DNA from 4 places in the Pseudomonas sp. AS2.8 genome. Region 1 is predicted to be linked to each of the others. Evidence: predicted binding sites of a transcription regulator. Region 1 holds the regulator's gene; each other region holds the start of a gene.
The links. Region 1 encodes sigma-54, which starts transcription at its own class of promoters, with help from an activator protein. Its sites were predicted from a motif close to ANTGGCATNNANNTTGCTNT; they were not measured.

Region 1 (7,630 bases):
CTTCGGCCAGGGACCTTTCCTGGTTCGACAGCGGATGCCGGCGGCGCGTCTCGGAAAAACGCTTGAGCAGCGCCTGGTCATCGGCGTCCAGATAGAGGACGTCGCAGCGGATGTTGCGACTGCGCACCTGTTCGAGCAATTCGGGAAAGCGTTGCAACTGACTGGGCAGGTTGCGCGCATCGATGGACAGGGCGACCTTGGGCTGGGGGCGCTCCATGTCGGTCAGCGCATGCTGGGCCAGATCGGGCAGCAGACTGGCCGGCAGGTTGTCGATGCAATAGAAGCCATTGTCCTCAAGCACGTTGAGCGCCGTACTCTTGCCCGACCCGGAACGTCCGCTCACGATGATGAGGTGCATGTCAGTGTCCGCTCTGGGCCTCGACGACGATCTGATAGAGCGCCTGACTGTCCCTCGCCTTGCGCAGCCGCTCGCGGATGTCGGCGCGATCGAGGATGCCGGCGATCTGGCGTAGCAGGGTGAGGTGCTGCTCGGTGGCGGCTTCCGGGACCAGGAGGACGAACACCAGGTCTACCGGAGCGCCGTCCAGGGAATCGAAGTCCACCGGCTGCTGCAGGTGGAAGAGCACGCACAGCGGTTGCTGCAGACCCGCCAGGCGGCAGTGGGGAATGGCGATGCCATTGCCGAAACCGGTCGAGCCCAGGCGCTCGCGCGCCATCAGGCATTCATGGATGTGCGCCGCGTCGTGGCCGGGCAGTTCCTGCGCGGCCAGCTCGGCGATGCGTTCCAGTACAGCGGCTTTGCTGCCACCCGGCGCACCCGTCTGGGTGCGGCCGGGGGTCAGGATGTTTTCGAGTCTGATCATAAAGCGGCGATCGAAACCTCAGCGGACGCCGACGCCCTGCTGGCGTTCGATCGATTTTTCCTTGTGTTTAATCAGTTGGCGGTCGAGCTTGTCGGCCAGGAGATCGATGGCGGCATACATGTCGTCGTGCTCGGCATTGGCAACCACGGCGGCGCCGGCGACGTGCAGGGTGGCTTCGGCTTTCTGCTTGAGCTTGTCCACTTCCAGGATGACCTGGACGTTGGTAATACGGTCGAAGTGCCGTTCGAGGCGGGCGAGTTTCTCGCCGATGTAGTCACGCAGGGCTTCTGTCACTTCAAGCTGATGGCCACTGATGTTGACTTGCATACCGCTTCTCCTTATTGCCGGGCTGCATCGGCGAAGCTGCTCGCCGACATGACAAGGATCGAACGAAGCACGGTCACACATCAGGACGCGTCAGATGAGACGCTTGCGTTCGCTGGACGGAGCGATACCCAGGGATTCCCGATACTTAGCCACCGTGCGACGAGCGACTTGTATACCTTGCGATTCCAGTAAACCAGCGATCTTGCTGTCACTCAACGGCTTTTTCGCGTTTTCCGCCGCCACCAATTTCTTGATGATCGCGCGGATCGCGGTGGAGGAGCATTCGCCCCCCTCGGCGGTGCTGACGTGGCTGGAGAAGAAATACTTGAGTTCGTAGATGCCACGCGGGGTGTGCATGAACTTCTGGGTGGTCACCCGGGAGATGGTCGATTCGTGCATGCCCACCGCCTCGGCGATGTCATGCAGGACCAGCGGCTTCATCGCCTCTTCGCCGTATTCGAGAAAACCGCGCTGGTGCTCGACGATCTGGGTCGCCACCTTCATCAGGGTCTCGTTGCGGCTCTGCAGGCTCTTGATGAACCAGCGGGCTTCCTGCAGCTGGTTGCGCATATAGGTGTTGTCGGCGCTGCTGTCGGCGCGCTTGACGAAGCCGGCGTACTGGGGATTGACCCGCAGGCGCGGCACGGCTTCCTGATTGAGCTCCACCAGCCAGCGCTCGTTGTGCTTGCGGACGATGACGTCCGGCACCACGTATTCGGCTTCGCCGGATTCGATCTGCGAGCCGGGGCGCGGATGCAGCGTCTGGATCAGTTCGATGACGGGCTTGAGCTCGTCTTCCTTGATCTTCATGCGCCGCATCAGCTGCGCATAGTCGCGGCTGCCGAGCAGGTCGAGGTAATCGCTGACCAGGCGCCTGGCCTCGCCGAGCAGGGGGAGGTTGGCCGGTAGCTGGGCCAGCTGGATCAGCAGGCATTCGCGCAGATTGCGCGCGGCGACCCCGGCCGGCTCGAATTGCTGGACGCGCCTGAGGACCACCTCGACTTCATCGAGATCGACTTCCAGCTCGGGATCGAGGGAAGCATGGATATCTTCGAGGCTCTCCTGCAGATAGCCGTCGGTGTCGATGCCGTCGATGATCGCCACGGCGATCAGGCGATCGAGATCCGACATGGGTGCCAGGTTGAGTTGCCAGAGCAGGTGGGTCTGCAGGCTCTCGCCCGCCGAGGTGCGAGTGGTGAAGTCCCACTCGTCGTCGTCATTGCTGGGCAGGCTGCTGGCACTGGTCTGGTAGATGTCTTCCCAGGCGGTATCGACCGGCAGCTCGCTGTCGCTGGGGATGCGCTCGCTCCACTCGGATTCGTCGGCCATCTCGTTGGTGGCGACCGAGGTTTCCTTGAAGGTGGTTTCCAGGTTGCCCGAGCCTGAGCTCTCATCGCCTTCGCTCGAGGCTTCGCTCTGGTCGAAGTCTTCACCTTCTTCCTGACGTTCCAGCATCGGATTGGATTCCAGGGCTTCCTGGATTTCCTGTTGCAAGTCGAGCGTCGAGAGCTGAAGCAGACGTATGGCTTGTTGCAGCTGCGGCGTCATCGTCAGCTGCTGGCCCATCTTGAGGACTAGCGATGGTTTCATGGCTGCGGAAATACACCTTGTCTACCGACGCGAACAGCGCCACCGAACCTCGCGAACCCTGCGAGCGTTAGCAAATTATATGCCTTGTTTCCCCGGGTTTGCCTAGAGGCGGAATTCGTGGCCCAGATAGACTTCCTTGACCAGGTCGTTGGCGAGGACTTCCTCGGCGGTACCTTCGGCGATGAGCTGGCCGTCGTTAACGATGTAGGCCGTTTCGCAGATGGTCAGGGTTTCCCGGACATTGTGGTCGGTGATGAGCACGCCGATGCCCTTGGCCTTGAGGTGGCGAATGATCTGCTTGATGTCGCCCACCGAGATGGGGTCCACGCCGGCGAAGGGTTCGTCCAGCAGGATGAACTTGGGCGCGGTGGCCAGGGCGCGAGCGATCTCGACGCGGCGCCGCTCACCACCCGACAGACTCATGCCGCGGTTGTCGCGGATATGGGTGATGTGGAATTCCTGCAGCAGGCTTTCCAGCTCGCGCAGGCGGCCGGCCTTGTCCAGGTCCTTGCGGGTTTCCAGGATGCCGAGGATGTTGTCGGCCACGGTCAGCTTGCGAAAGATCGAGGCTTCCTGCGGCAGATAGCCGATCCCGGCGCGGGCCCGGCCATGCATGGGCAGGGCGGTGACGTCCTGGTCGTCGATCAGCACCCGACCCTGATCGGCCTTGACCAGGCCGACGATCATGTAGAAGCAGGTGGTCTTGCCGGCACCGTTCGGACCGAGCAGGCCGACGATCTGACCGCTGTCGATGCTGACGCTGACGTCGCGAACGACCTGACGACCCTTGTAGCTCTTGGCCAGATGCTGGGCTTTGAGCGTGACCGTCATTGTCCCTGCCCCGACTGCTGCTGATCCTTGGGCTGGATGACCATGTCGATCCGCGGCCGCGGCGTGGTGACCTTGCTGCCGTTGGCGCGCCCGGCGTTGACGATCTGGCGCTGGGTGTCGTAGACGATCTTCTCGCCTTCGAAGGTGTTGCCCTGTTGGACCACCTTGGCCTGATCGATCAGGATGATGCGATTTTCCTGGGCGAAATACTGGATCGTCAGACCATAGGCCTTGACGATGTCCTTGTCCGCCGAGGGCTTCTGCTCGTAGTAGGCCGGTTTGCCCACTGCGGTGGCGACCTTGATGTTGCCCTGGTTGTCCTGGGTCAAGGTCACCGTGTTGCCGGTGATCTTCATGCTGCCCTGGGTGATGACCACGTCTCCGCGGTACACGGCCACGCCCTGCTTGTCGTCGAGCTCGGCGCTGTCGGCCTGCACGCGGATCGGCTGGGTGCGATCGGTCGGCAGGGCCCAAGCCGCGGCACTGCCAAAGGTGGCGCCGAGGGTGAACAGGAAGGGGAGGGTTTTAACGAACCTCATGCTGGCCTCTTACGTTGGACAGCAGGAGCATTCTGCCGTCTTCTAGATACGCTTTCATGCCATTGGCCGTGGTCACCCCATTGGCGGCCTCGATTCTAACGGCTTGCTCGGTTTGCGCATATTGTTTGTCAGGAAAGACGGTCATGCGGGTGGTGGTCAACACCACCGGGCGGCCTTTTTCATCGGTACGCTCGACGCGCACGTCATCGATCAGCTCCGCCTGACTGCCACCGGGGGCGACCTCGGCGCGGGCACTGCGAATGTGCCAGGGATAGTCGGTACCGCGAAAGGCCAGCATGTCGGGCCGGGTCACCAGGGTGACGTCGGTCGCCTTGACGTGTTCGCTGCGCTCGGCCTTGAGTTCGTACTGGATCTTGCCGTCCAGGCGATACTGGATCGTCCGGGTATTGAGGGCATAGCCGTCGATGGCGCTGTCTTGCGGGGTCGACGAGGCCGGAGCATCGACGAAGCGCTGCGGCAGGATGTTCCAGTAGCCGATCGCGATGAGCGCGGCGGCGATCAGGACCAACAGCACGGGGCGGCGCAAGCTGCGAAACATGAGGGTACCTGTGGTGGGCCGCACCAGGGGGCGGCGGGTTGAACACGGGAGTGCGGCGTATTAGTCGGGCAGTATAACCCGGCCTACAGCACCCCGGCGCGTAGCAGGTCACCCATGTTGAGGGCGCCGATCGGCCGGCGCTCGTCATCGATCACCACCAGCGCGTTGATCTTGTGCTCTTCCATGATCTTCAGCGCCTCGGCGGCAAGCATCTGCGCCCTGGCGGTTCGACCACCGCGGGTCATCACGGTTGCGATCGCCGTGGCGCGCACGTCGATGCCGCGATCCAGGGCCCGGCGCAGATCACCGTCGGTGAAGATGCCGGCCAGACGGCCATCGGTGGCGAGCACGCTGGTCATGCCCAGTCCCTTGCGCGACATCTCCAGCAGGGCATCGGAGACCAGGGTGTCTTCGCCGACCTGCGGCAGGTCGGCGCCGGCATGCATGACGTCTTCCACCTTGAGCAGCAGGCGCCGACCCAGGGCGCCACCCGGGTGGGAAAAGGCGAAATCCTCGGCGGTGAAGCCACGGGCCTCGAGCAGGGCGATGGCCAGGGCGTCGCCCAGCACCAGGGCGACGGTGGTGGAGGAGGTGGGCGCCAGGTTGAGCGGGCAGGCCTCGGTGGCGACGCTGGTGTCCAGGTTGACGTCCGCGGCCTTGGCCAGCGGCGAGGCGGGATTGCCGGCAAAGCTGATCAGCGGGACGCCGAGGCGCTTGATCAGCGGCAGCAGGGTCAGGATCTCGCTGGAGGTGCCCGACTGGGAGATGGCGATGATGACGTCATCGCGGGTGATCATGCCCATGTCGCCATGGCTGGCTTCCGCCGGGTGCACGAAGAAGGCCGGACTGCCGGTGCTGGCCAGGGTCGCGGCGATCTTGTTGCCGACATGCCCGGACTTGCCCATGCCCAGGACCACGATGCGTCCGCGGCAGTCGAGCAGTCGGCGACAGGCGGCGGCGAAGCTTTCGTCGATGCGTTCGCCCAGGGCGGCCACTGCCGCTCGCTCTACATCTATGGTGCGCTTGGCGGAAGCGATGAAATCTATTGAGTCGGGCATGGGTCAGAAGGCAGGTGACGGGACAATCGGAAATTATATGCGCAAAGCCGCGACACTCAGCAACGTCGCCCGCAGTTCAGGAGTCTCATCGGCACGAATGCTATAGTGCCGCCCTTTTGCCGGGGCCGCCGAACGCGAGAGCCGCGTGCCCTGAAGCGGCGGAGCGGCGTCTCCCTGCACAGAGTTGAACCTTAGGAGTCTCGATGACCGTCGATAGCCCGTACGCCGTGGAGCTAAAGGGCGTTTCCTTCAAGCGCGGCACGCGTCTCATCTACGACCGGGTCGATATCCGCATCCCGCGGGGCAAGGTCACCGGGATCATGGGACCGTCCGGCAGTGGCAAGACCACCCTGTTGCGCCTCATCGCCGCCCAGTTGCGACCGAGCAGCGGCGAGATCTGGGTCAATGGCGCCAACCTGCCGCAGCTGTCCCGGGGTGAGCTGTTCGACATGCGCCGGCAGATGGGCGTGCTGTTCCAGAGCGGCGCGCTGTTCACCGATCTCGATGTCTTCGAGAACGTGGCCTTTCCGCTGCGCGTGCACACCAAGCTGCCCGAAGAGATGATCCGCGACATCGTCCTGCTCAAGTTGCAGGCGGTGGGCCTGCGCGGTGCCGTCGAGCTGATGCCGGACGAGCTGTCCGGCGGCATGAAGCGCCGGGTCGCCCTGGCGCGGGCCATCGCCCTGGATCCGCAGATCCTCATGTACGACGAGCCCTTCGTCGGCCAGGACCCCATCGCCATGGGCGTGCTGGTGCGGCTCATCCGCCTGCTCAACCAGGCGCTGGGGCTGACCAGCATCGTGGTCTCCCACGACCTGGCCGAGACCGCCAGCATCGCCGACTACCTCTATGTGGTGGGCGATACCAGGGTGCTGGGACAGGGCACGCCAAAGGAATTGCGCGAATCGCCGGATCCGCGGGTTCGCCAGTTCATGCAGGGCATCCCCGATGGCCCGGTACCCTTCCACTTCGCCGCGCCGGATCTGCGCGATGCCTTGCTGGGGAAACACTGATGCGTAAGGTCTCCGCCGTGGAGCGGATTCGTCGACTGGGCCGCGCCGGGCTGGATGTCGTGGCGGCCATCGGCCGCTCGGTCATCGTCCTGCTGCTGGCGGTGTTCGGTCGCGGTGGCGCGGGCAGCGGCCTGCAGCTGCTGGGCAAGCAACTCTATTCCGTAGGCGTGATGTCGCTGCCGATCATCGTGGTGTCGGGCTTCTTCATCGGCATGGTGATCGCCCTGCAGGGCTACAACATCCTGGTCAAGTACGGCTCCGAGCAGGCGGTAGGGCAGATGGTCGCCCTGACCCTGCTGCGCGAACTCGGCCCGGTGGTGACGGCCCTGCTGTTCGCCGGACGGGCAGGTTCCGCCCTGACTGCCGAGATCGGCAACATGAAATCCACCGAGCAGCTGTCCAGCCTGGAAATGATCGGCGTGGATCCGCTCAAGTACATCGTCGCGCCACGTTTCTGGGCCGGCTTCATTTCCATGCCGCTGCTGGCCGCCATGTTCAACGTGGTGGGTATCTGGGGCGCGGCCATGGTCGCCATCGACTGGCTCGGCGTCTATGACGGCTCCTTCTGGGCCACCATGCAGAACAGCGTGATGCTCAGCGACGTGCTCAATGGCGTGATCAAGAGTCTGGTGTTCGCCTTCGTGGTGACCTGGGTCGCCGTCTTCCAGGGGTATGACTGCGAGCCGACCTCCGAAGGCATCGGCCGCGCCACCACCCGTACCGTCGTCTATGCGTCGCTCGCCGTGCTCGGCCTCGACTTCATTCTTACCGCCCTGATGTTTGGAGATCTCTGATGCAAACCCGCACCCAGGAAATCGGTGTCGGACTCTTCCTGCTGGCCGGCGTGCTCGCACTGCTGCTGCTGGCGCTGCGGGTAAGCGGTCTGACG
Region 2 (7,630 bases), on a different contig from region 1:
AACACGGTGAAGCCACTGTAGGGATTGGGAGCCGCCTGGACGGTTGCCGCGAGCGCCGTGGCCAGGGCGATGGCCAGCGGCAGGCGTTGCCTGAGGAAAGATGTCATGCCTGCATCCTTGGTTGTTGTTTTCGGAGCACACGTCAGGGCGTGTCGGCTCACGCTAGACGGTTTTTGTGACGTTGTATCTGGGTGTAAACAAAAAGGTGGAAGACGTTCATTCGGCCTGGACGGCATGCCAGACGGCTGTCGGCGATTCGACTGGAGGGGCGTGCCATGACTGTCGAGTCCGCTGATCAACCCATGGCAGCGCTTATCGGGGCGATGACGCTGAGCGCCCGTTCGGATAGCCCCCTCTCCCCCGGGGAGAGGGTTGGGATGAGGGAACGGCGAGATCCCTGTCCCGCCGGATACCTCACTGCCCCAGCTTGCCCGCTTCGCAACCGGTGCTGGCGCATTCGCGCAGGCGCTCCTTGAGCACCTCCAGGCGGCTGTCGGTCAGGCTGACGGCGCAGTCCAGGTTGACGAAGTAGCCATCGGCTTCCTCGCGGGCGCACTGGCTGTCGCGCTGCTTGATCCAGGCCAGCTGGCTCTGCTTGAGCACGGCCTGCTGATCGGCCGGCAGCTGCTTGCGCAACTCGCCATAGGTCTGGTTCAGCGACTTGTCGCTCTGGGCGAACAGGTTGCTGGCGCAGTAGACGGTATCGAAGGCATTGCGTGGCGTGCCGCAGCCGGCAGCCTGAGCAGTGGCGAAAACACAGAGACCGCTCAGGGTCAGGGCGGCGGCGAGGGTGGTCTTGAGCATGGCAGCATCCTGCAGAGGGGGCCGTCCCGAATGGCGCGGCCGTAGGGCAAACGCTAGCAGAGCCGCCAGTCATGCGCGCGGCATCAGCCGAAAAACGGGCAACAAAAAAGCGCCCGAAGGCGCTTTCCTGCATTACCGGAGCGGGATCAGACCTTGGAACGCTCGAAGCGCTTGCGGTCGTTCTCGTTCAGGTACTTCTTGCGCAGACGGATGGACTTCGGCGTCACTTCCACCAGTTCGTCGTCGGCGATGAATTCCAGCGCCTGCTCGAGGGTGAACTTGATCGGCGGCACCAGGGCGATGACTTCGTCCTTGCCCGAGGCGCGCATGTTGTCCAGCTTCTTGCCCTTGGTGGGGTTGAGCACCAGGTCGTTGTCACGGCTGTTGATGCCGCACAGCTGGCCTTCGTAGATCTCGTCGCCCGGCGCCAGGAACAGCTTGCCGCGGCTCTGCAGGGTTTCCAGCGAGTAGGTCAGGGCGGTACCGGTGGCCATGGACACCAGCACGCCGTTCTGACGGTTGGTCACTTCGCCGGCCTTGATCGGGCCGTAATGGCTGAAGGTCGAGGTCAGGATGCCGCTGCCCGAGGTCAGGGTCAGGAAGTTGTTACGGAAGCCGATCAGGCCACGCGCCGGGATGGTGTATTCCAGGCGGATACGGCCCTTGCCGTCGGGGATCATGTTGGTCAGATCGCCCTTGCGCAGACCCATCTGCTCCATCACCGAGCCCTGGTGCTGCTCTTCGATGTCGATGGAGACGTTCTCGTAGGGCTCCTGCTTCACGCCGTCCTTCTCGATGATCACCACTTCCGGACGGCCCACGGCCATCTCGAAGCCTTCGCGGCGCATGTTCTCGATCAGTACCGACAGGTGCAGCTCGCCACGGCCGGAGACCTTGAATTTCTCGGCCGACTCGCCCGGCTCGACGCGCAGGGCCACGTTGTGCAGCAGTTCCTTCTCCAGACGGTCCTTGATGTTGCGGCTGGTGACGAACTTGCCTTCACGACCGGCGAACGGCGAGTCGTTGACCTGGAAGGTCATGCTCACGGTGGGCTGGTCGACGGTCAGCGGCGGACGGGCTTCGACGTTCTGCGGATCGCACAGGGTGTCGGAGATGAACAGCTCGTCCATGCCCGAGACGCAGACGATGTCGCCGGCTTCGGCTTCGGCCACTTCCACGCGCTGCAGGCCGGAGTGGCCCATGATCTTGAGGATACGACCGTTGCGCTTGCTGCCGTCGTCGCTGATGGCCACGACCGGGGTGTTGGCCTTGATGCGGCCACGGGCGATGCGGCCGATGCCGATCACGCCGAGAAAGCTGTTGTAGTCCAGCTGGGAGATCTGCATCTGGAAGGGACCGTCCAGATCGACCTGGGGGGCCGGCACGTGGTCGACGATGGCCTGGAACAGGGCATCCATGTTGTCGTCCATCTTCTCGTGGTCCAGACCGGCGATGCCGTTCAGGGCGCTGGCGTAGACGATCGGGAAGTCCAGCTGCTCATCGGTGGCGCCGAGGTTGTCGAACAGGTCGAAGATCTGGTCGATGACCCAGTCCGGACGCGCGCCGGGACGGTCGATCTTGTTGACCACCACGATCGGACGCAGGCCGGCCTTGAAGGCCTTCTGGGTCACGAAGCGGGTCTGCGGCATGGGGCCGTCCTGGGCGTCGACCACCAGCAGCACGGAGTCGACCATGGACATCACGCGCTCCACCTCGCCACCGAAGTCGGCGTGGCCGGGGGTGTCGACGATGTTGATGTTGTAGTCGCCCCACTTGAGGGCGGTGTTCTTGGCCAGGATGGTGATGCCACGTTCCTTTTCCTGGTCGTTGCTGTCCATCACCCGCTCGTTTTCCGCTTCTTTGCGGTCCAGGGTGCCGGACAGGCGCAGCAGCTTGTCGACGAGGGTGGTCTTGCCATGGTCGACGTGCGCGATGATGGCGATGTTGCGTAGATTCTCGATCACAGTGGTGTTCTCGGTATAGAAATGAAGGAGCTTCAGCCAGCAGGCTGACAGCCGGAGATTGCAAAGGCGCGAAACGCGGCCGACCGGTACGCGGCCGGAGGGCTAGAAGAGGTCGGGAGGGCGGTGGCGGATACTGCCACCCAGCAGGCCCGGCTGCTTAGGCCGGACGATAAACGCGCACATTGGCGTGCCCTTCGGTGAGCAGGTGATGGGCGTGCAGCCGGCTCATCACCCCGCGGTCGCAATAGAGAAGGTACTGGCGATTCTCGTCCAGTTCCTTGAAACGGCTGTTGAGTGCGAAGAACGGCATGGTCTGCACCTCGATGCCGGGCAACTCCAGCGGCTGGTCTTCCTGGGCGTCGGGATGGCGAATGTCCACCACGACCTGCCCGGGCAGCGGCTGATCCACCTCTTCCACCTGCACGTCCTTGCCCAGCTCCTCGATCACCTTGTCGACGGTGATGAAGCGCGCGCGTTCCAGCGCGGCGTCGAGCACCGCCAGGTCGAACTTGCCTTCCTCGTGCTCCACCCGCAGGGCCTTGGCCTTGGTGGTGGGATTCACCGAGATGATGCCGCAGTACTCGGGCATGTGCTTGGCGAAGTCGGCGGTGCCGATGCGCTGGGCGGTGTCGATGATGTCCTGCTTGTGGCTGGCCAGCAGCGGGCGCAGCACCAGGGTATCGGTGGCCTTGTCGATCACCGCCAGGTTGGTCAGGGTCTGGCTGGAGACCTGGGAGACGGCCTCGCCGGTCACCAGCGCCTCGATCTGCAGCTGCTCGGCGATGCGACTGGCCGCGCGCAGCATCATGCGCTTGAGGATCACGCCCATGTGGCTGTCGTCGCACTGGGTGAGGATCTGCCCCACCACTTCCTCGAAGGGCACGCTGATGAACAGCACACGCTGGGAGCGCCCGTACTTCTCCCAGAGATAGTGGGCCACTTCCATCACGCCCAGTTCGTGGGCGCGCCCGCCGAGATTGAAGAAGCAGAAATGGCTGACCATCCCGCGTCTCATCATCTGGTAGGCGGCCACGGTGGAATCGAAACCACCGGACATCAGCACCAGCACCTGCTCCAGGGCGCCCAGCGGATAACCGCCCAGCCCTTCGTGGTGCTCGTCGATGATGAACAGCTGCTGGTCACGGATCTCCAGGCGGACGTTCACCTCGGGATTCTTCAGGGCGATGCCGGCGCCGCCGCAGCGTTCGCGCAGGCCACCACCGACATGGCGCTCGACGTCCATCGAGGAGAAGTCATGGCGACCGGCACGCTTGCAGCGCACCGAGAACACCTTGCCGCGCACCCGCTCGCCGAAGTGGCGGACGCACAACTCGAGAATCGAGTCGAAATCGCCCAGCGGATACTCGTGCACCTCGAGGAACTGGCCGATGCCGGGGGTGCAGGCCAGCCGCTGCTTCATCTCCGCCAGCAGCCGCGGCTCGTCGAGCGCGGTCTCCAGGGTGATGTTGTCCCAGACCCCTTCCACGCGGACATCCGGATCCAGATCGCGCAGCACGACACGAATGTTCTTCACCAGCTGGCGAATGAAATTCTTGCGCACCGGGCGACTCTTGATGGTGATTTCCGGAAAGACCTTGATGATGAGCTTCATGAGCGGGAAACGGGGGGCGGGTAACGCGAAAGAAAAGGGCGAATATCATACCTGAAAACCATCACGCACTCGAATCCAGCCGACAAAATCACCTGCGGCGCCATTTGAGTGCAGAGACGAATTTACAAGCACCAATTTGGTGCGTAGATACGCCGCCGATTGGCCTGAAAACGGCACGACTGGCGTCAGGATGGGCTTCCAGCCCATTTGAGGGCACTGGCATACAACTTGCTCTCTTGTGAGGCAGCCGCCCCTGGGCCAGCATAGGGCGCTTTTCGTGGAACGCCGGTCGCTGACCAGGCAGTACGGAAGCGCCCCTCAAGGGCACAGCTGATACCGGGAGTACCGCCAACCGCTCCCGGCCGAAATTCCTCTGGAGGAAACCATGTCGAAGGCTGTTCAACTGATCAAAGAAAACGACGTGAAGTGGGTAGACCTGCGCTTCACCGACACCAAAGGCAAGCAGCAACACGTCACCATGCCGGCGCGTGACGCGCTGGACGAAGACTTCTTCGCCCACGGCAAGATGTTCGACGGCTCCTCCATCGCCGGCTGGAAAGGCATCGAAGCCTCCGACATGATCCTGCTGCCCGACGACAGCACTGCCGTTCTGGATCCCTTCACCGAAGAGCCGACCCTGATCCTGGTCTGCGACATCATCGAACCCTCCACCATGCAGCCCTACGAGCGCGACCCCCGCGGTATCGCCCGTGCTGCCGAGGAATACCTGAAGTCCACCGGCATCGGCGACACCGTGTTCGTCGGCCCTGAGCCCGAGTTCTTCATCTTCGACGAAGTGAAGTTCAAGTCGGACATCTCCGGCTCCATGTTCAAGATCTTCTCCGAGCAGGCTTCCTGGAACACCGATGCCGACTTCGAGTCCGGCAACAAGGGTCACCGTCCGGGCGTCAAGGGCGGCTACTTCCCGGTACCGCCGGTCGATCACGACCATGAAATCCGTACCGCCATGTGCAACGCCCTGGAAGAGATGGGCTTGGTCGTGGAAGTCCACCACCACGAAGTGGCGACCGCTGGCCAGAACGAGATCGGTGTGCAGTTCAACACCCTGGTCAAGAAAGCCGACGAGACCCAGACCCTGAAGTACGTCGTGCACAACGTGGCCGATGCCTACGGCAAGACCGCCACCTTCATGCCCAAGCCCCTGTACGGCGACAACGGCTCCGGCATGCACGTGCACATGTCCATCTCCAAGGATGGCAAGAACACCTTCGCTGGCGAAGGCTATGCCGGCCTGTCCGATACCGCCCTGTACTTCATCGGCGGCATCATCAAGCACGGCAAGGCGCTGAACGGCTTCACCAACCCGTCCACCAACAGCTACAAGCGTCTGGTGCCCGGCTTCGAAGCCCCGGTCATGCTGGCCTACTCGGCTCGCAACCGTTCCGCCTCCATCCGTATCCCCTATGTGTCGAGCCCGAAAGCCCGTCGCATCGAAGCCCGCTTCCCGGATCCGGCTGCCAACCCCTACCTGTGCTTCGCCGCCCTGCTGATGGCCGGCCTGGACGGTATCCAGAACAAGATCCACCCCGGCGATGCCGCCGACAAGAACCTGTACGATCTGCCGCCGGAAGAAGGCAAGAAGATCCCGCAGGTCTGCGGCAGCCTGAAGGAAGCCCTGGAAGCCCTGGACGCCGGTCGCGCGTTCCTGACCAAGGGCGGCGTCTTCACCGACGAGTTCATCGATGCCTACATCGAGCTGAAGTCCGAGGAAGAGATCAAGGTGCGTACCTTCGTGCACCCGCTGGAATACGACCTGTACTACAGCGTCTGATCCCGCTGCGGTAACGCCAAGAGGCCTCCTTCGGGAGGCCTTTTCTTTTGCCTTGGGAAAACCGCTGCGACCGACGCCAGCGCGGAGCGGCCGAGCTGCCTACCTGCCCACACGACGCGCCTGCTACCCTTGATCTCCATCGCCCGGCCGAGATTCCGCCATGCCTCGCCTGCTTGCCTGCTGTCTGCTCTGCCTCGCCTGCTCCGCCCAGGCCGCGATCTACAAGTCGGTGGATGCCGAAGGCAACACGGTATTCAGCGACCAGCCCTCGGCCAACGCCAAGCCGGTGCAGGTGGCGCCCACCAATACCGTGGACAATCCACGGCCGGCGCCGCCCATCCCCAGTGCGCCTGCGGCGGCGACCCCTGCCGGTCCGGCCTTCAGCCGCCTGGAGGTCAACGTGCCCGACGATGAGGCCATCCGCGCCAACAACGGTACCTTCTCGGTGGGGGTAGCCGTGGAACCGGCCTTGGGTGCGGGGCAGTCGCTGCAATTGCTGGTGGACGGCGCCCCCTATGGCAGCCCCGGCCAGAGCACCCGCTTCGGCGTGGCCAATCTGGAGCGCGGCGAGCACCGCTTCGCGGCCCAGGTGCTGTCCGGCAACGGCGAGGTGATCCAGACCAGTGCCGAAAAGATCGTGACCGTGCAGCGCATCAGCGTCAACAGCCCGGCCCGCTGATGCGTCCGCTCCTGATCCTGCTGCTGCTCTGCCTGCTGCCGCCCGCCCAGGCGGCGGTCTACAGCTATGTCGACAAGGAGGGCAACCGCGTCTACACCGACCAGCCACCCAAGGGGGTCAAGGCGACCCAGGTGCCGATCACGGTGCCCAACAACCTCAACCAGCAGGGCCAGCCGACCCGCAAGCTGAGTCCGACCCCCGCCGCGCCGGTGGCCAGAACGCCCAAAGCAGCGCCCTTCCGCTACCAGATGCTGCGCATCCTGGTACCCGAGCCGGATGCCACGGTGATCGATCAGGAAGGGCAACTCATCGTCAGCCTGGTCAGCGAGCCGGCGTTGCAGCCGGGGCACAGCTACCGGCTGCTGCTGGACGACAAGGAAGCCGGTGCCGGTCGCAGTCCGGTGTTTCCCCTGGGCAACCTGGATCGCGGCACCCACAGCCTGGTGGCGGAGATCCTCGCCGCCGATGGCAACGTGCTGGAGCGGACGCCGGCGCAGCCCTTCCATCTGCGCCGCCCCTCGCTGGAGCAGAAACGCCTTGCCCATCCCTGCAGCGACAAGGATTGGGGCAAACGCCCGGAATGCCCGCTGGACATGAAACCGCCCGAACCCAAGAAATCCTGGCTACCCTTCCTCTAGCGCACCTATTTGGTGCGCTTTTTCATTGCGCACCATCTTGATACAAATCCGGTTTCGCTCCGCCAGTCGCGCGGCGGCTGTTAGTGCACGTTACAGCCATCTGCCCTAACTCGGGGCGTCTTGGTTTGCTTCTTGCATTTT
Region 3 (7,630 bases), on a different contig from region 1:
CAGGCGGCTGACCTTGTCGCTGTCGACCACCGGCAGATCCTTGAGCCCTGCCGTGAGGGAGCTCAGTTGCTTGGCCTCGGCGCTCAAGCTGACCGACTCGCCGGAGGCGGTGCTCTTGGTGGCCTTGACGTCGCTGGTCTGCGCCGTGGACACGTCCTTGGTGGACGCCGCCTTGGTGTTGCCTATGCCCGCAGTAGAGGACGAATTCAGGCGATTGATATCTAGAGCCATGAGTGAAGATCCTCGTGTCGTCTCGTTCGCATGTCCGGCTTATCGGCGTGTCATGCCGAAACTTTAGCCGTAGACCTGTGCGCCATGTCACATCCTTCGACAGGACGACGCGCAGAGGTTCAGGAAGCAGACGCTCAAGGTACTCCTTTTGACTTCTTCGCTAAAGCGCCACCTCCACCTGCCCCTGATCGACGACCCGACCGCGGATCACCCGGTTGGAGCTCAGGTTGCGTACGCGGATCTCCTCGTCCTTGGCGCCGGCGCTGAGGGCTTCGCCCTGCATGCGGATACTGAAGGAGGCGCTGCGGGCATTGATCACCACCTGCTCGCCCTTGCGGATGAGTTCGGCCTGCTCGATAAAGGAGGGCGCCAGCACCTGCTCGCTGACCACCTGACGCTTGAGCTGGGTGCCTATCACCTGCTCCAGGCTGGTCAGGTAACCCTGGGTCAGGGTGCCGACATCGCGCTCCACCAAGGCTACGTTCTGGTCGTCCAGCACCGCGCCGCGCAACAGCGGCTGCAGCGTGACCACGACCGGCCGATACAGCTTGACCTGCGCGGGCACGAACACCGTCCAGGGACTGCCGCCTTCGCAGCGCACCTTGACGTTGATCCGGCCCACCGGCGTTGGGCTGCCCTGTTGCGAGAGCGTCAGGGGTTTGTCGCAGGCGGCCAGGCGCAACCGGGAATCCAGGGAGTTGATCTGGGTTTCATGGCGAGCGTTGGAATTGGTCTCCAACAAATATTCCTGCACGCGCTCCTCAAGAAAACTTTCGACAGCGCCGATAAGTTCGTCAGATGAGGTGTAGTCGCCTTCTGCATAGGCCTTTCCGCCCAGGCATGTCAGGATCAACACAAGATTCGCAGCCCAGCGGCAAGAGGTCTTCATAGGTCGGAAACACGTCGCTTCGATCTTCATGAGTCACATCTAAGCAAGCCCTGTGCCGAGTTTTGCGACCGGTCTGTGGCAACGAGAGGAGTCGCCAAATGGCTGGTGTATTGGACGCAGTCAACCAACGTACCCAACTGGTGGGCCAGAACCGTCTGGAACTGCTGCTGTTCCGCCTGGACGGCTCGCAGCTCTACGGCATCAACGTCTTCAAGGTGAAGGAGGTGCTGCAGTGCCCCAAACTCACCGTGATGCCCAAATCGAGTCCGGTGGTACGGGGCGTGGCCAGCATCCGCGGCGGCACCTTTCCGATCATCGACCTGGCCATGGCTACCGGTCGCCGTGGATTGCCGGATATCAATAACTGCTTCGTGATCATCACCGAGTACAACACCAAGGTGCAGGGCTTCCTGGTGCGCTCGGTGGAGCGAATCGTCAACATGAACTGGGAAGGTATCAATCCGCCGCCCAAGGGCACCGGTCGTGATCACTACCTGACCGCCGTCACCCGGGTCGACAATCAGCTCGTCGAGATCATCGACGTGGAAAAGATCCTCTCTGAGGTCGCACCGTCGGTCGAGACCGTGTCGGCGGGCGTCATCAGCGAAGTGGTACAGGCCAAGGCCGTCACCAAGCGCGTGCTGATCGTCGACGACTCCTCGGTGGCCCGCAAGCAGGTGACTCGTTGCTTGGAAACCGTCGGGGTAGAGGTCATTTCCCTCAATGATGGTCGCCAGGCGTTGAATTTCCTCCAGGCGATGGTAGCGGAAGGCAAGCGTCCGGAAGAGGAATTGCTGATGATCATTTCCGACATCGAGATGCCGGAAATGGACGGCTACACCCTGACGGCGGAAATCCGTCATGATTCGCGGATGCAGAAAGTGCATATACTGCTGCATACCTCCTTGTCCGGCGTCTTCAACCAGGCGATGGTCAAGAAGGTCGGTGCGGACGATTTCCTTGCCAAGTTCCGTCCCGATGATCTTGCCTCCCGGGTAGCCGAGCGCATCAATGCGGTCGACAGTCACTAGGTGAAGGCGTCTCTATCCCGGTATCCAGAAGGCGGAGCGGCAGTGTCAGCAGTCAACGCGGATTTTGTGCTTTTTCGTGATTTCCTCGAGAAATCCAGCGGGATCCTGCTCGGTGACAACAAGCAGTACCTGGTCTCCAGTCGGCTCAACAAGCTGATGGAGACCGAGGGGATCAAGACGTTGTCAGAGTTGGTGCAGCGCATCCAGATGCAGCCCCGTGGCGGTCTGCGGGAAAAGGTCATCGATGCGATGACGACCAATGAAACCCTCTGGTTTCGCGACAGCTATCCCTTCGAGGTGCTCAAGAATCGCCTCTTGCCGGAGTTGACCAAGAACACCTTCGGCCAGCGCCTGCGGGTCTGGTCGGCGGCCTGCTCCTCGGGTCAGGAACCCTATTCGCTGTCCATGACCATGGACGAATTCGAGCGGAGCGCAGCAGGGCAGGGGCGTGGCGGCATGCAAATCGTGGCGACCGACCTCTCCGGCGCCATTCTCACCGCGGCCAAGTCCGGTGAGTACGATTCGCTGGCGATCGGTCGAGGGCTATCCCAGGAGCGCTTGCAGCGCTACTTTGACGTGCTCCAGCCGAATCGCTGGGCGGTTAAGCCGGCGATTCGCAGCCGTATCGAATTCCGCGCGCTCAATCTGCTGGACAGCTACGCCAGCCTCGGCAAATTCGACATGGTGTTCTGCCGCAATGTGCTGATCTACTTCTCCGCTGAAGTGAAGAAGGACATCCTCACGCGCATTCACGGTACCCTCAAGCCGGGCGGCTATCTGTTCTTGGGTGCCTCCGAGGCCCTCAATGGCCTGCCGGATCTCTACCAGATGGTGCAGTGCAATCCGGGCATCATCTACAAGGCCAAGTAAGCATTCGATAGAGGGTGGCAAAGCTGGTTTCAGCACATGGTCTTCGCGGTACTTTGCAGCTCTGTGTGCTATCTAGCTGTAAATGGTTCCTAGTACTAACCGTACCCATCCAAGCGACTGCTGTTGCTCGGCTTTAAACATTCCGGTTGGTATGCACGGTGCTGCGTTGGCTTTTATCGTCCACGCAGCTTGCCGGCATGCTGTACAACCTGAGCACAACCTAGTCTCAGCCACGCCTATACCTGCCGGGGGCGATAGGTCTTAAGTCCCTCTCCGCGTTCAGCCTGATTCGTCGCATCGCACGGGCATGTTGAGCATCTTGCGAAGCGTCGCAATGTGGTTTTCGGCAATCTCGGGCGTTGAGCGCTTTGCGGGGGCTACTCGATGTGCCGGGCGTGGACGATGGTCCATGCCGAGGTCTCTGTTCGCCACGGTCTGCATTGCCGGCCTGTCTCGCAGTGCATAAGGCCGGAAACCTCCCGACTGCGCTCGTCTGATCAAGCCAAAGGCATAGGCCACTACGTTGCGTATGCCGCCGCTACGGTGTCTGGCCTCCAGTTCTGCCAACACCTGCTGACGCTGCTCCAGCGCCAACTCATCAAGTCCAGTCAGAAGCTCTTGCAACTGCTTTTCATCAACTCCCGCAAGACAGGATGGAAGCGGAGTGCTGCCCTCTGTGCTTTCGACCTCTGAAGGGTACGTACGTACTTTATACGTCTTACTACTGTACGTACTGTATTGGCCAATTGGTTCGTGGTGGACTTCGTTGGTCTGTGACAGACCGGTTTGGTCTATGCCAGACCCCATCTGTACCGCCTCGGAGCTAGAGCTCCCAAGGTCATCAGGGCTAGCCTGCCCATCGTCACTGCGCTGCTTTTGTTCGAACGCATGATTGAGATGCTGCGCAATTCGCTGGATCGGATGGCCCGTCTCGTGAAGGCACGCGTGCAATAGGCCGGCAAGCGTCTGGTCGGCAGTGCATGCTCGATCAAACGCTAAGGCACGCTCATGCACCCTGTAGCGCTCGCTCATCACCTTGCCCGTCATGGGGTCACGCTGTACACCGAGCAGAGTGATCCAACCCGTCAGGCGCAGCACTTTCAGCACACGTCGTGCCGTCTCATAGCCCGCCCGTTGTCCTAACGGCGTGGTGGTGAGATAGCGTCGAAGCTGGCTCAGGCTCGTAAGCGAACTCACACCGTCTGCATCACTGAGCATGCGCAAGACCTGCCACCCGTTGCGCTCCAGCGGCGTTAGCCGCGGATCTACTAACAGTGCGATTGGCGTCGTGAACCAGTTAGTCGGTGCGTAGCGCTTGTGCGTGCAATAGTTTCCCATTTGCTCTCCCCCTACGAAGGCTGTTTGGCTGTCAGCGAGTCTCGTGGAGGCTGGATTGGTCTGTCCCAGAACAATCTGATTTGGCCCGTTACCGTATTTCCGTTGCGTACCAAATGGTCTGCCGTAGACCAACCTAGATGAGTCATAGGTAGCGAGCGTCGTCACGGGTTGCTAGGGCGCGTTCCAAAACGGTAAATTTGCATTGTCGTGGTCAATCCCACGACCGGGTGTGACAACCCGATTCGTTCGAGGCGCGGTAGCGCTGTAGCTAGACCACATCTGTGGTTTTCTATGGCGGGCCGTGTGGGGCAGGCTTTTGCCTGGCCGGTTCCCTCGGACGCCGGTTTGTCACCCCCTCACGGTCCGCCTCCCATCACCGAGTGACAACGGCGGGTGGCGGCTCCTTAATCGTCTGAGGAGCAGTTAAAATGCCTGTATCTCCTTTTAAGCCCGAGCTCCGCCTTGGCGCTACCTGTATGCCATCTACCTCTACAACGGAGGTTTGCTATGGCTGAGAAGAATCCTTCTATCGTCCCGTTCCCCAGCAAGCCAATCACGCTCGACCAAATGGATCTTTCCACTCGATCTATCGAAGCCGATGCGGATCTTCGTGCCTCAATGCTAGGTGACCTGCTAATTCAGCTGGCAGAGCGCGACTCCGGTCATCCTGAAGAGCTGCGGCTAAAGGTTGCCTGCAATATCGCTCAGGAGCTGCTGGGCGAGATGGTTACCCTTTATCGTCGTGCTCTATCCGATGCGCGCCACAACAACTCTTGAGACAGACGTAATGCTCAACTGGCTTTGGACATCGGTTTAGGTCCTTTCCCGGCAATGGCGGGCGATAGCCTGCCATTGCCTTACTGTCAGTTGGGCGGCTGGCGCAAGACGCTGTAGCGGTGACGTGGTTCGCGACGTGATGCTAGGCGCTATCGAACATGGCTTCGAGTTAGGCGACTTTCGTTAACGGCGCAGTATCTGGCTGGTAACGAGTAGACCTATACCGCCAAACAGACTCATCTTTTGCGCAGCAGGTCGACCTGTTGCCTCTGATGAAAAGGGCGTGTAGTCCCCAGGCAGCGGGATGGCGGAAAGCTTCGTGAAAACTAAGAAGGGCGGTTATATCCGCCACATGTCTAAGCTCGACCGTGCAAAGACCCTAAGCAACCTGGCTATCGCTGTCAGGCATTGCGAGGGGTATCCGTACAAAGCGTCGAATACCGATCGCTGCAGGATTTTAGGTGTTTGTAGCAGGCCGCAATTTGACGGGGGCATTGGTCCGGTTCGATAGGGGCAAATCCACAGCATGTAGGTTTGGCTCCCGGTTTACCTTTTCTGCGCCAAAGTTTTGCCGCACCCGATCACAGGGCCGGCAAAGGCGGCGGAAAAACCTTGCCGCTTGCCGTCGTTTTGACTGCCGCGTTGCACTAAACCCTTGATTTAGATGGATGCTGGAGACTGGCACGGGCCTTGCTAAATCGCTTGCAAGCCACGTCAAAGGTCTCTCGACATGAGCATCAGTTTCGACAAAGCACTCGGGTTGCACGAACAGGCGCTGAACTTCCGTTCGCAACGCGCCGAGGTATTGGGCAACAACATCGCCAATGCCGACACCCCGGGCTACAAGGCGCGGGATCTGGATTTCAGCGCCGTGATGGCTGAGCAGGCGGCCAAGAGCGCCCCGGGGGCATCCGGCCATTATCAGCTGGAAACCACCAACAGCCGCCATATCGCCGCTGAAGGCTTCGACATGGGCATGGGCGACTCGGCGTTGAAATATCGCATCCCTACTCAGCCCTCGGTGGACCAGAACACCGTGGATGCGCAGGTCGAGCAGGCCAACTACGCCGAAAACGCGATGAATTTCCAGGCTAGCTTCACCCTGCTCAATAGCAAGTTCAAGGGGCTGATGTCGGCCCTGCGTGGAGAGTAGCCATGTCCCTGAGTTCGCTGTTCAACATCGCCGGTAGCGGGATGAGCGCCCAGAACGTTCGCCTCAATACCGTAGCCAGCAACATGGCCAACGCCGATTCCGTGTCCTCCAGCGTCGACCAGACCTACAAGGCGCGGCATCCGGTGTTCGCCGCCCAGCTCAATGACGCCCAGGGCGGCGCCTCGCTGTTCGACGACCAGGGCCAGGCCGGGGTCGGGGTAGAGGTGAAGGGCATCGTCGAGGATCAGAGCGAGGTGCAGAAGCGCTATGAGCCCAACCACCCGATGGCGGACAAGGAAGGCTACGTCTACTACCCCAACGTGAACGTGGTGGAGGAGATGGCCGACATGATTTCGGCCAGTCGCGCCTTCCAGACCAATGCGGAAATGATGAATACCGCCAAACAGATGATGCAGAAGGTACTGACCCTCGGTCAGTAAGGAACCGGCGCCATGTCCATAAGCACGACCAATTCAACCGCTCAGTCGGTGCTCGACAAGTACTCCGTCAACAAGACAGACGCTACCTCCGAGACCGCTAGCAGCGATGGCAAGAAAGGCGGCAAGCTCGGCAAGGACGAGTTCCTCAAGCTGATGGTCGCCCAGATGAACAACCAGAATCCGCTGGAGCCCCAGGGCAACGGCGAATTCATCGCACAGCTGGCGCAGTTCAGTACCGTCGAGGGCATCACCAACCTCAATACCAGCGTCAGCTCGATCCTCTCCGGCAGTCAGTCTTCCCAGGCGCTGCAGGCGTCCACCCTGGTGGGCCGCAAGGTGATCGTCGATACCGACAAGGTCAAGGTGGATACCAGTGCGGACTTCAAGGGCGCGCTCAATCTGACCGCTTCCAGTCCGAACGTCTGGGTCAACGTCTACAACGACGCCGGCAGTCAGGTGAATCGTCTGAACCTGGGGCAGCAATCCAGTGGCCTGGTGAATTTCACCTGGGATGGCACCGACGCCAGCGGCAAGAAGCTGGATGCCGGCACCTACCGCTTCGAGGCCCAGGCGAACGTGAACGACACCACCACGGCCATGAAGACCAGTCTGCCAGCCAACGTCGACAGTGTGACGCTCGGGCAGAACGGCGGCGAAATGACACTCAACCTTGCCGGCGTCGGCAGCATCGGCATCTCCAAAGTCCAGGCGGTCGGCCAGTAAGGCGCGGCACACGAGAGGAATCCAGCATGTCTTTCAATATCGGTTTGAGCGGCATCAAGGCCGCGTCCAGTGACCTCAACATCACGGGCAATAACATCGCCAACGCCAGCACCGTCGGCTTCAAGCAGTCGCGAGCGGAGTTCCAGGATCTCTATGCCGCCTCAGTCCTCGGCACCGG
Region 4 (7,630 bases), on a different contig from region 1:
GGCAGGGCGGTGTTGCCGTCGTCTGCTTCGGCGGTATTGGTGAATCCCAGATCGCGCAGCAAATTCTTGATGATGCGTCTCATCGTGGAAAAATCGTCCACGATGAGGATTTTCATGTTCTTGTCCAAGTCGACCTCCGTCCTAATCCGCACACACGCCGCGAGGCGCGCCTAAGCAATCGTAGTAGCCTGAGTACCAGCCGGTTAACGCGAACGCCATTCCGCCAGCCGCGCCCGCAGGCGTGCCGCGCATTGACTGTGAAGTTGGCAGACGCGTGACTCGCTCACGCCCAACACCTCGCCGATTTCCTTGAGGTTGAGTTCCTCGTCGTAATACAGCGAGAGCACCAGACGTTCACGCTCCGGAAGATTGGCGATGGCGTCGGCCAGGGCCTTGCGGAAGCGCTCGTCTTCCAGACCGCGACCGGGTTCGAGTTCATGCGAACCGCTCTCCTCGAGCCCATGCTCACCACCCTCCATGAGGTCGTCGAAACTGAACAGGCGACTCCCCATGGTGTCGCCAAGGATGCCGTAGTACTCATCCAGACTCAATTTAAGTTCGGCCGCGACTTCGGAATCTTTAGCGTCGCGACCCGTACGCGCTTCCACCGCGCGAATGGCGTCGGTGACCATGCGCGTGTTGCGGTGTACCGAGCGCGGCGCCCAGTCGCCCTTGCGGACCTCGTCGAGCATGGCGCCGCGGATGCGGATTCCGGCGTAGGTCTCGAAGCTGGCGCCCTTGCCGGCGTCATATTTGCGCGAGGCCTCCAGCAGGCCGATCATGCCGGCCTGCATCAGGTCCTCGACCTGCACGCTGGCCGGCAGACGCGCCAGGAGGTGGTAGGCGATGCGTTTCACCAACGGCGCGTAGCGGTTGATGAGTTGCTCCTGCTGGGTACGTTCCGAGGTTTTGCTGTACATGCGAAGCCCGCTGGATGCTGTCATGCGTGGGTACCGATGGCTGGTTGCACAAGGCGCTCGACAAAGAATTCGAGATGGCCGCGCGGATTGGCGGGCAACGGCCAGCCATCGACTCTCTGAGCTACCGCACGGAAGGCCAGCGAGGCCTTGGCACGCGGAAAGGCTTCGAACACGGGGCGCTGTTTCTGTACGGCTTTGCGCACCGCCTCGTCGAACGGAATGGCGCCCACATACTGCAGGGCGACATCCAGGAATCTGTCGGTCACCTTGGTCAGCTTAGCAAAGAGATTGCGACCTTCCTGGGGTGTCAGCGCCATGTTCGCCAGAACCCGGAAGCGGGTGACGCCATGGTCGCGATTGAGCAGCTTGATCAGGGCGTAGGCATCGGTGATGGAGGTGGGCTCGTCGCACACCACCACCAGGACTTCCTGGGCGGCGCGAACGAAGCTGACCACCTGGTCGCCGATGCCGGCAGCGGTATCGACGATGAGCACGTCGAGGTTTTCGCTGATGTCGCTGAAGGCCTGGATCAGACCGGCGTGCTGGGCCGGTGTCAGATTGACCATCGCCTGGGTGCCCGAGGCCGCCGGGACGATGCGGATGCCGCCCGGGCCGTGCAGCAGCACGTCGCGCAGTTCGCACTCGCCGGAGATGACGTCGGCCAGGGTGCGCTTGGGCGACAGGCCGAGCAGAACGTCGATGTTGGCGAGGCCCAGATCGGCGTCGAGCAGCATGACGCGCCGCCCGATATCGGCCAGGGCCAAGGCCAGGTTGACCGACACGTTGGTCTTGCCGACACCGCCTTTACCGCCCGTGACCGCTATGACTTGGACGGGATGCATGCTACCCATTGCCTGATACCTTTGATTGAAATCCGTCACACTTTAGACCAAGTGCATTTGGCGTGCCCAGGCATGCGATGCACCACTACCGTTCGTCTGCGCTAACCGGCGCGGCGGGCATTGCTCTGATACAGGCCGGCAAGCATGCCGGCCATGGTTTCTTCGCTCGGCTCCTCGGGGGCCTGCAGGCTCACCGCACGGCTCACCAGCTGGTGGCTGCGGGCCGGGTGCAGGTCGTCCGGGATACGGGGGCCGTCGCAGATGTAGGCCACCGGCAGGCGCTGGCTGATGGCCAGACCCAGGGCTTCGCCGAGACTTGCGGCTTCGTCCAGCTTGGTCAGCACGCAGCCGCTCAGGCCGCAGCGCCGATAGCTGTGGTAGGCCGCCTTGAGCACCTGGCTTTGGCTGGTGACACCCAATACCAGATAATTGCGAATCTTCAGCTGGCGGTTGGCCAGGGCTTCGAGCTGCACCTTGAGCGCCGGATCATTGGCGGGCATGCCCGCGGTGTCGATCAGCACCAGGCGCTTGCGCGCCAGGGGTGCCAGCGCCTGGGCCAGGGACTGGCCCGGGTCGACCAGGGTCACCGGCACGTCGAGGATGCGGCCGAGGGTCTTGATCTGCTCCTGGGCACCGATGCGGAAGCTGTCCATGCTGACCAGCGCCAGACTCTGGGGACCGTACTTGAGCACGTAGCTGGCGGCGAGCTTGGCCAGGGTAGTGGTCTTGCCCATGCCGGCCGGACCGACGAAGGCGACGACACCGCCCTCCTCCAGGATCTTGGCGTCGGTGGTCTTGGCCAGCTGGGCGAAGTTGGCCAGCAGCATGCGCCAGGCATGCCGCGGGTCCTGGATCTTGGCGACGCTGTCGAGCAGGTGGCGGGCCAGATCGGCCGGAAGGCCCATGCGCTGCAGGCGACGCCAGAGGCCGGCCTGCTGCGGACGGGTGGACTGCACCTGGGTCCAGGCCATGGAGCCGAGCTGGACTTCCAGCAATTCACGCAGACCGCTGAGTTCGCTGCGCATGGCTTCCAGGGCGCGACGGTCTTCCGGCGCGGTGCTGGCGGCGGGGGCAGCGGCGGCGGCCGGCTGGGAGGCACGCGGCGGGGCGATCACCGGCTCGCGACGGCTGTCGGCGGCGCTGATGGCGCCGAGCAGCTGCTTGTCCTTCGGCGCGGCCGAGGGCACGCCCGGGGCGCGGATGCTGAGGTCGGCATGGGCCTGGGCGATCTTCGCATGGGTCTTGCGCAACTCCGCCTGCAGCTCCGCGTTGGGCGCGGCCGGTGCCGGAGCCTGGTAGTCCAGCGCCGCGGTCAGCTCGACACCGCCGGCGACCCGGCGGTTGCTGAGGATGGCGGCATCCGGGCCCAGCTCGTCGCGTACCAGCTTCATGGCTTGACGCATATCGGCGGCGAAGAAACGTTTGACTTGCATGATCTAGACCTCAGCCATTCTGGCCAACGGTAGCGACGATGGTGACCTGCTTGTTGTCCGGAATTTCCTGGTACGCCAGTACACTCATATTCGGTGCCGCCATCCGCGCGAAGCGGGACATCATCCCGCGGATCGCACCGGCTACCAGCAGCACCACTGGCTTACCCATCATTTCCTGACGCTGCGCTGCCTCGATGAGGGAACGCTGCAGTTTTTCAGCCATGCCAGGCTCGAGGAACATGCCGTCCTCGGCGCCTTGACCGGCCTTCTGCATACTACTTAGCAACATCTGTTCCAACCTTGGCTCAAGGGTGATAACAGGCAGCTCAGGCTCCATTCCCACGATGTTCTGGACGATTGCGCGGGACAAGGCAACCCGCACGGCACCGGCGATGGCGGCGGGATCTTGACTCCGCGGACCGACGTTGGCGATGGCTTCCGCGATGGTACGGATGTCGCGGACCGGGACCTGCTCCTGCAGCAGCTGCTGGAGGATCTTGAGCAGGGTCGAAAGGGAGACGATGCCGGGCACCAGCTCCTCGGCCAGCTTGGGCGAACTCTTGGCCAGCACCTGCAGCAATTGCTGGACTTCTTCGTGACCGATCAGCTCGTGGGCGTGCTTGAAGAGCACCTGGTTGAGGTGGGTGGCGACCACGGTGCTGGCATCGACCACGGTGTAGCCGAGGGATTGGGCCTGGTCGCGCTGGGTGACGTCGATCCAGACGGCCTCCAGACCGAATGCCGGATCCTTGGCGGCGACGCCGTTGAGGGAGCCATAGACCTGACCGGGGTTGATGGCCAGCTCGCGATCGGGGTAGATCTCGGCTTCGGCCACGCTGACGCCCATAAGCGTCAGACGATAGGCATTGGGCAGCAGGTCCAGGTTGTCGCGGATGTGCACCGACGGCATGAGGAAGCCGAGGTCCTGGGACAGCTTCTTGCGCACGCCCTTGATCCGCGCCAGCAGCTGGCCACCCTGGTTGCGATCGACCATGGGGATCAGCCGGTAGCCGACTTCTAGACCGACCATGTCCACCGGGGTGACGTCGTCCCAGCCCAGCTCCTTGGCCTCGGCCGGACGCTGCACGGGAGCCAGGTCCTGCTGCTTCTTGGCTTCGACCTCGGCGGTCTGCTTGGCCTGGCGCTGACGCTTGTAGATCATCCAGGCACCGGCGGCGGCGCCGCCGCCCAGGCCGAGGAACGGCAGGTGCGGCATGCCCGGGACCAGGCCCATGGCGATGATGATGAAGGCCGAGACCGCCAGCGCCTTGGGCGAGGCGAACATCTGACGATTGACCTGCTGGCCCATGTCCTCGGCCGAGGACACCCGGGTCACCATGATGGCTGCGGCAACCGACAGCAGCAGCGAGGGGACCTGGGCGACCAGGCCGTCACCGATGGTCAGCAGGGCGTAGATGCGCGCCGCTTCGCCGAACGGCAGACCGTGCTGGGCCATGCCGATGGCCATGCCGCCGATGAGGTTGATGAAGAGGATCAGCAGACCGGCGACGGCGTCACCGCGAACGAATTTGCTGGCACCGTCCATGGAACCGTAGAAGTCGGCTTCCTGGCCCACTTCGGTCCGGCGCTTCTTGGCTTCGGCCTGGTCGATGATGCCGGCGTTCAGGTCGGCGTCGATGGCCATCTGCTTGCCGGGCATGGCGTCCAGGGTGAAACGCGCCGACACCTCGGAGATACGACCGGCACCCTTGGTTACCACCACGAAGTTGATGATCATGAGGATGGCGAACACCACCGCACCGACCACGTAGTTGCCGCCGACCACCACCTCGCCGAAGGCCTGGATGACCTTGCCCGCGGCGTCGTGACCGTCCTGGCCGTGCAGCAGCACGACGCGGCTGGAGGCCACGTTCAGCGCCAGGCGCAGCAGGGTCGAGACCAGCAGGATGGTCGGGAAGACCGCGAAGTCCAGCGGCCGCAGGGCGTAGACGCTGACCAGCAGGACCACGATCGACAGGGCGATGTTGAAGGTGAACAGCACGTCCAGCAGGAACGGCGGCATCGGCAGGGTCATCATGGCGAGCATCGCCAGGACGGCCAGCGGCACGCCCAGGTTGCCGCGAGCCAGACCGCGCATGTTGCCCATCATCATGGATTTGTCGACTTTCACACCCATTCCTCGCTTGCCGGTGCCGTCGTCACGGAAAGTTGACGCAGCGCACTGTTCGCAGGGGCTTGAGCAAGCTCCGGGCCAACTGCCCAAGACCTTGAATCAGCGAGGTTTTCGCAGGGGTGATACAGGACTGGTTACGGATCGCCAAAGCCGTCGGCTGAACCACGGGCGGAGGCCATGAGTCTGTCTAGGGACCCGCGCTAGCGCGCCCATCCGAGGAACATCACCATGAAAATCTGGACCGCGACGCTGTTGGCCACCTGCCTGGTCGGAACCGCCCAGGCGGCCGAGTCTCTGACGATCCCGCTGAACAAGGTCACGACCGACGGTGTGGGCGAAAGCGTCGGCAGCGTGCAGGTGACCCGTTCCAAGTACGGCCTGGTCTTCACACCCGACCTCAAGGGCCTGGAGCCCGGCATCCATGGCTTTCATGTCCATACCAAGCCCAACTGCGGCGCAGCCGAGGTGAATGGCACCCTGACCGCGGGTGGCGCCGCGGGTGGCCATCTGGATCCGCGCAACACCGGCAAGCACAGCGCGCCCTGGTCGGACGACGGCCACCTGGGCGAATTGCCAGCGCTCTACGTGACCGCCGACGGCCAGGCCACCCAGCCGGTGCTGGCGCCCCGTCTGAAGCGCCTCGAAGAACTCAAGGGCCATGCCCTGATGGTGCATGCTGGTGGCGACAACTACGCCGACCAGCCCAAGCCGCTGGGCGGTGGCGGCGCGCGCGTCGCCTGCGGCGTCATCAAGTAGGCGCCTTCCCCTCCTCATCCCGCCGCAGATCCGGCGGGATGGGCAGATCGGACAGCTTGGGCTTGCGTCCACGTCCGGCGCGGAACTGCCTGAGCTGATAGACATAGGCCAGGACCTGGGCCACGGCGACGTAGAGACCGGCCGGAATCTCCTGGTCGACCTCGGTGGAGAAATACACCGCCCGCGCCAGCCCCGGCGACTCCAGCAGCGAGACCTGGTGCTCCTGGGCGATCTCGCGGATCTTCAGCGCGGTGAAATCGCTGCCCTTGGCCACCAGCACCGGTGCCCCGCCCTTGGCCGCATCGTATTTGAGCGCCACGGCGAAGTGGGTCGGGTTGGTGATGACCACATCGGCGTTGGGCACCTCGGCCATCATCCGGCGCTGCGCCATCTGCCGCTGCATCTGGCGGATCTTGCCCTTGACCTCGGGCTTGCCCTCGCTGTCCTTGTACTCGTCCTTGATCTCCTGCTTGGTCATCATCAGCTTCTTGCGATTGCTGAGGATCTGGAAGGGAACGTCCACCGCGGCGATGATCAGCAGCCCCATGGCCAGCAGCAGGGTGGCATGCCCCACCACCTGCATGCTGTGCAGCAGCGCCTGCTCGGTCGGCAGCTTGGCGATCTGCAGCAGCGCCGTGCGTTCGCTCATCAGCACCATCACCGACACGCCGAGGATGATGAAGAACTTGCCCAGCGCCTTGAGCAACTCCACCAGGGAATGCTTGGAAAACATCCGGGCGATGCCGGACATGGGATTCATTCGGCTCGGCTTGGGTGCCAGCACCTTGCCGGAAAACAGGAAGCCACCCAGGGCGATGTGGCCGATGATGGCGGCGATCACCACCAGGGCGATCATCGGCAGCATGCCGATCATCGCCGCCTTGCCCGAGGCCAGCAGAAAGGTGCTCATGAAGCGCTCGTCCATGACCTCTTCCCGGCGCAGGGAGAAGTTGCTGCGCATCACCTCCAGCAGCTTGCCGCCGAGAAAGGCGCCATACATCAGCAGGCCGCCGACCCCCGAGAGCATGACCGCCACCGTACCGAGTTCGCGTGATCGCGGGAGCTGCCCCTCCTCCCGGGAATCACGCTTGCGTTTCTCTGTGGGGTCTTCTGTGCGGTCTTCGCCATCGGATTCAGCCATGTGGCGTACCTCCTAGCGTTCTCGGGCCAGTTCGCGCAGCCATTGCAGCGCCTCGGTGGCGAGACTTTCATAGTGGGAAAGGATGTCGGCGGTACCGAGCCAGACGATGATCATGCCCAGCACCACGATCAGCGGCATGCCGACGGAAAAGATGTTCAGCTGTGGCGCCGCGCGGGTCATGATGCCGAAGGCGATATTGACCACCAGCAACGCGGTGATGGCCGGCAGCACCAGCAGGATGCCTGCGCCCAGTACCCAGCCCAGCCGCCCGGCGACCTGCTGGAAATGCTCGACGCTCAAGGTATCCCCCACCGGCAGGGTGACGAAGCTTTCCGCCAGGATCTCGAACACCACCAGGTGGCCGTTCATGGCCAGGAACAGCAACGTCACCAGCATGGTGAAGA

Region 2: the regulator sigma-54 is predicted to act here: its motif matches at 4,596-4,615, upstream of glnA (glutamate--ammonia ligase).
Region 3: the regulator sigma-54 is predicted to act here: its motif matches at 5,814-5,833, upstream of flgB (flagellar basal body rod protein FlgB).
Region 4: the regulator sigma-54 is predicted to act here: its motif matches at 5,393-5,412, upstream of flhA (flagellar biosynthesis protein FlhA).

The regions. Positions count from the first base shown of each region.
Region 1 is NZ_JACHVV010000002.1:863,281-870,910, reverse strand. It holds gene rapZ (RNase adapter RapZ) at 1-358, opposite strand, end outside; gene ptsN (PTS IIA-like nitrogen regulatory protein PtsN) at 360-824, opposite strand; gene hpf (ribosome hibernation-promoting factor, HPF/YfiA family) at 843-1,151, opposite strand; gene FHR73_RS10985 (RNA polymerase factor sigma-54) at 1,242-2,741, opposite strand; gene lptB (LPS export ABC transporter ATP-binding protein) at 2,844-3,572, opposite strand; gene lptA (lipopolysaccharide transport periplasmic protein LptA) at 3,569-4,111, opposite strand; gene lptC (LPS export ABC transporter periplasmic protein LptC) at 4,098-4,670, opposite strand; gene FHR73_RS10965 (KpsF/GutQ family sugar-phosphate isomerase) at 4,754-5,728, opposite strand; gene FHR73_RS10960 (ATP-binding cassette domain-containing protein) at 5,932-6,741, shown strand; gene mlaE (lipid asymmetry maintenance ABC transporter permease subunit MlaE) at 6,741-7,535, shown strand; gene mlaD (outer membrane lipid asymmetry maintenance protein MlaD) at 7,535-7,630, shown strand, end outside.
Region 2 is NZ_JACHVV010000003.1:68,839-76,468, forward strand. It holds gene FHR73_RS12745 (autotransporter domain-containing SGNH/GDSL hydrolase family protein) at 1-107, opposite strand, end outside; gene FHR73_RS12750 (lysozyme inhibitor LprI family protein) at 415-804, opposite strand; gene typA (translational GTPase TypA) at 951-2,768, opposite strand; gene thiI (tRNA uracil 4-sulfurtransferase ThiI) at 2,926-4,380, opposite strand; gene glnA (glutamate--ammonia ligase) at 4,766-6,172, shown strand; gene FHR73_RS12770 (DUF4124 domain-containing protein) at 6,333-6,851, shown strand; gene FHR73_RS12775 (DUF4124 domain-containing protein) at 6,851-7,489, shown strand.
Region 3 is NZ_JACHVV010000001.1:391,293-398,922, forward strand. It holds gene flgM (flagellar biosynthesis anti-sigma factor FlgM) at 1-231, opposite strand, end outside; gene flgA (flagellar basal body P-ring formation chaperone FlgA) at 392-1,120, opposite strand; gene FHR73_RS01800 (chemotaxis protein CheV) at 1,219-2,151, shown strand; gene cheR (protein-glutamate O-methyltransferase CheR) at 2,194-3,021, shown strand; gene FHR73_RS01810 (hypothetical protein) at 3,301-4,239, opposite strand; gene FHR73_RS01815 (hypothetical protein) at 4,867-5,136, shown strand; gene flgB (flagellar basal body rod protein FlgB) at 5,867-6,289, shown strand; gene flgC (flagellar basal body rod protein FlgC) at 6,292-6,729, shown strand; gene FHR73_RS01830 (flagellar hook assembly protein FlgD) at 6,742-7,452, shown strand; gene flgE (flagellar hook protein FlgE) at 7,479-7,630, shown strand, end outside.
Region 4 is NZ_JACHVV010000001.1:492,074-499,703, reverse strand. It holds gene FHR73_RS02295 (chemotaxis response regulator CheY) at 1-116, opposite strand, end outside; gene fliA (RNA polymerase sigma factor FliA) at 204-944, opposite strand; gene fleN (flagellar synthesis regulator FleN) at 941-1,771, opposite strand; gene flhF (flagellar biosynthesis protein FlhF) at 1,864-3,195, opposite strand; gene flhA (flagellar biosynthesis protein FlhA) at 3,206-5,332, opposite strand; gene sodC (superoxide dismutase family protein) at 5,558-6,085, shown strand; gene flhB (flagellar biosynthesis protein FlhB) at 6,078-7,226, opposite strand; gene fliR (flagellar biosynthetic protein FliR) at 7,239-7,630, opposite strand, start outside.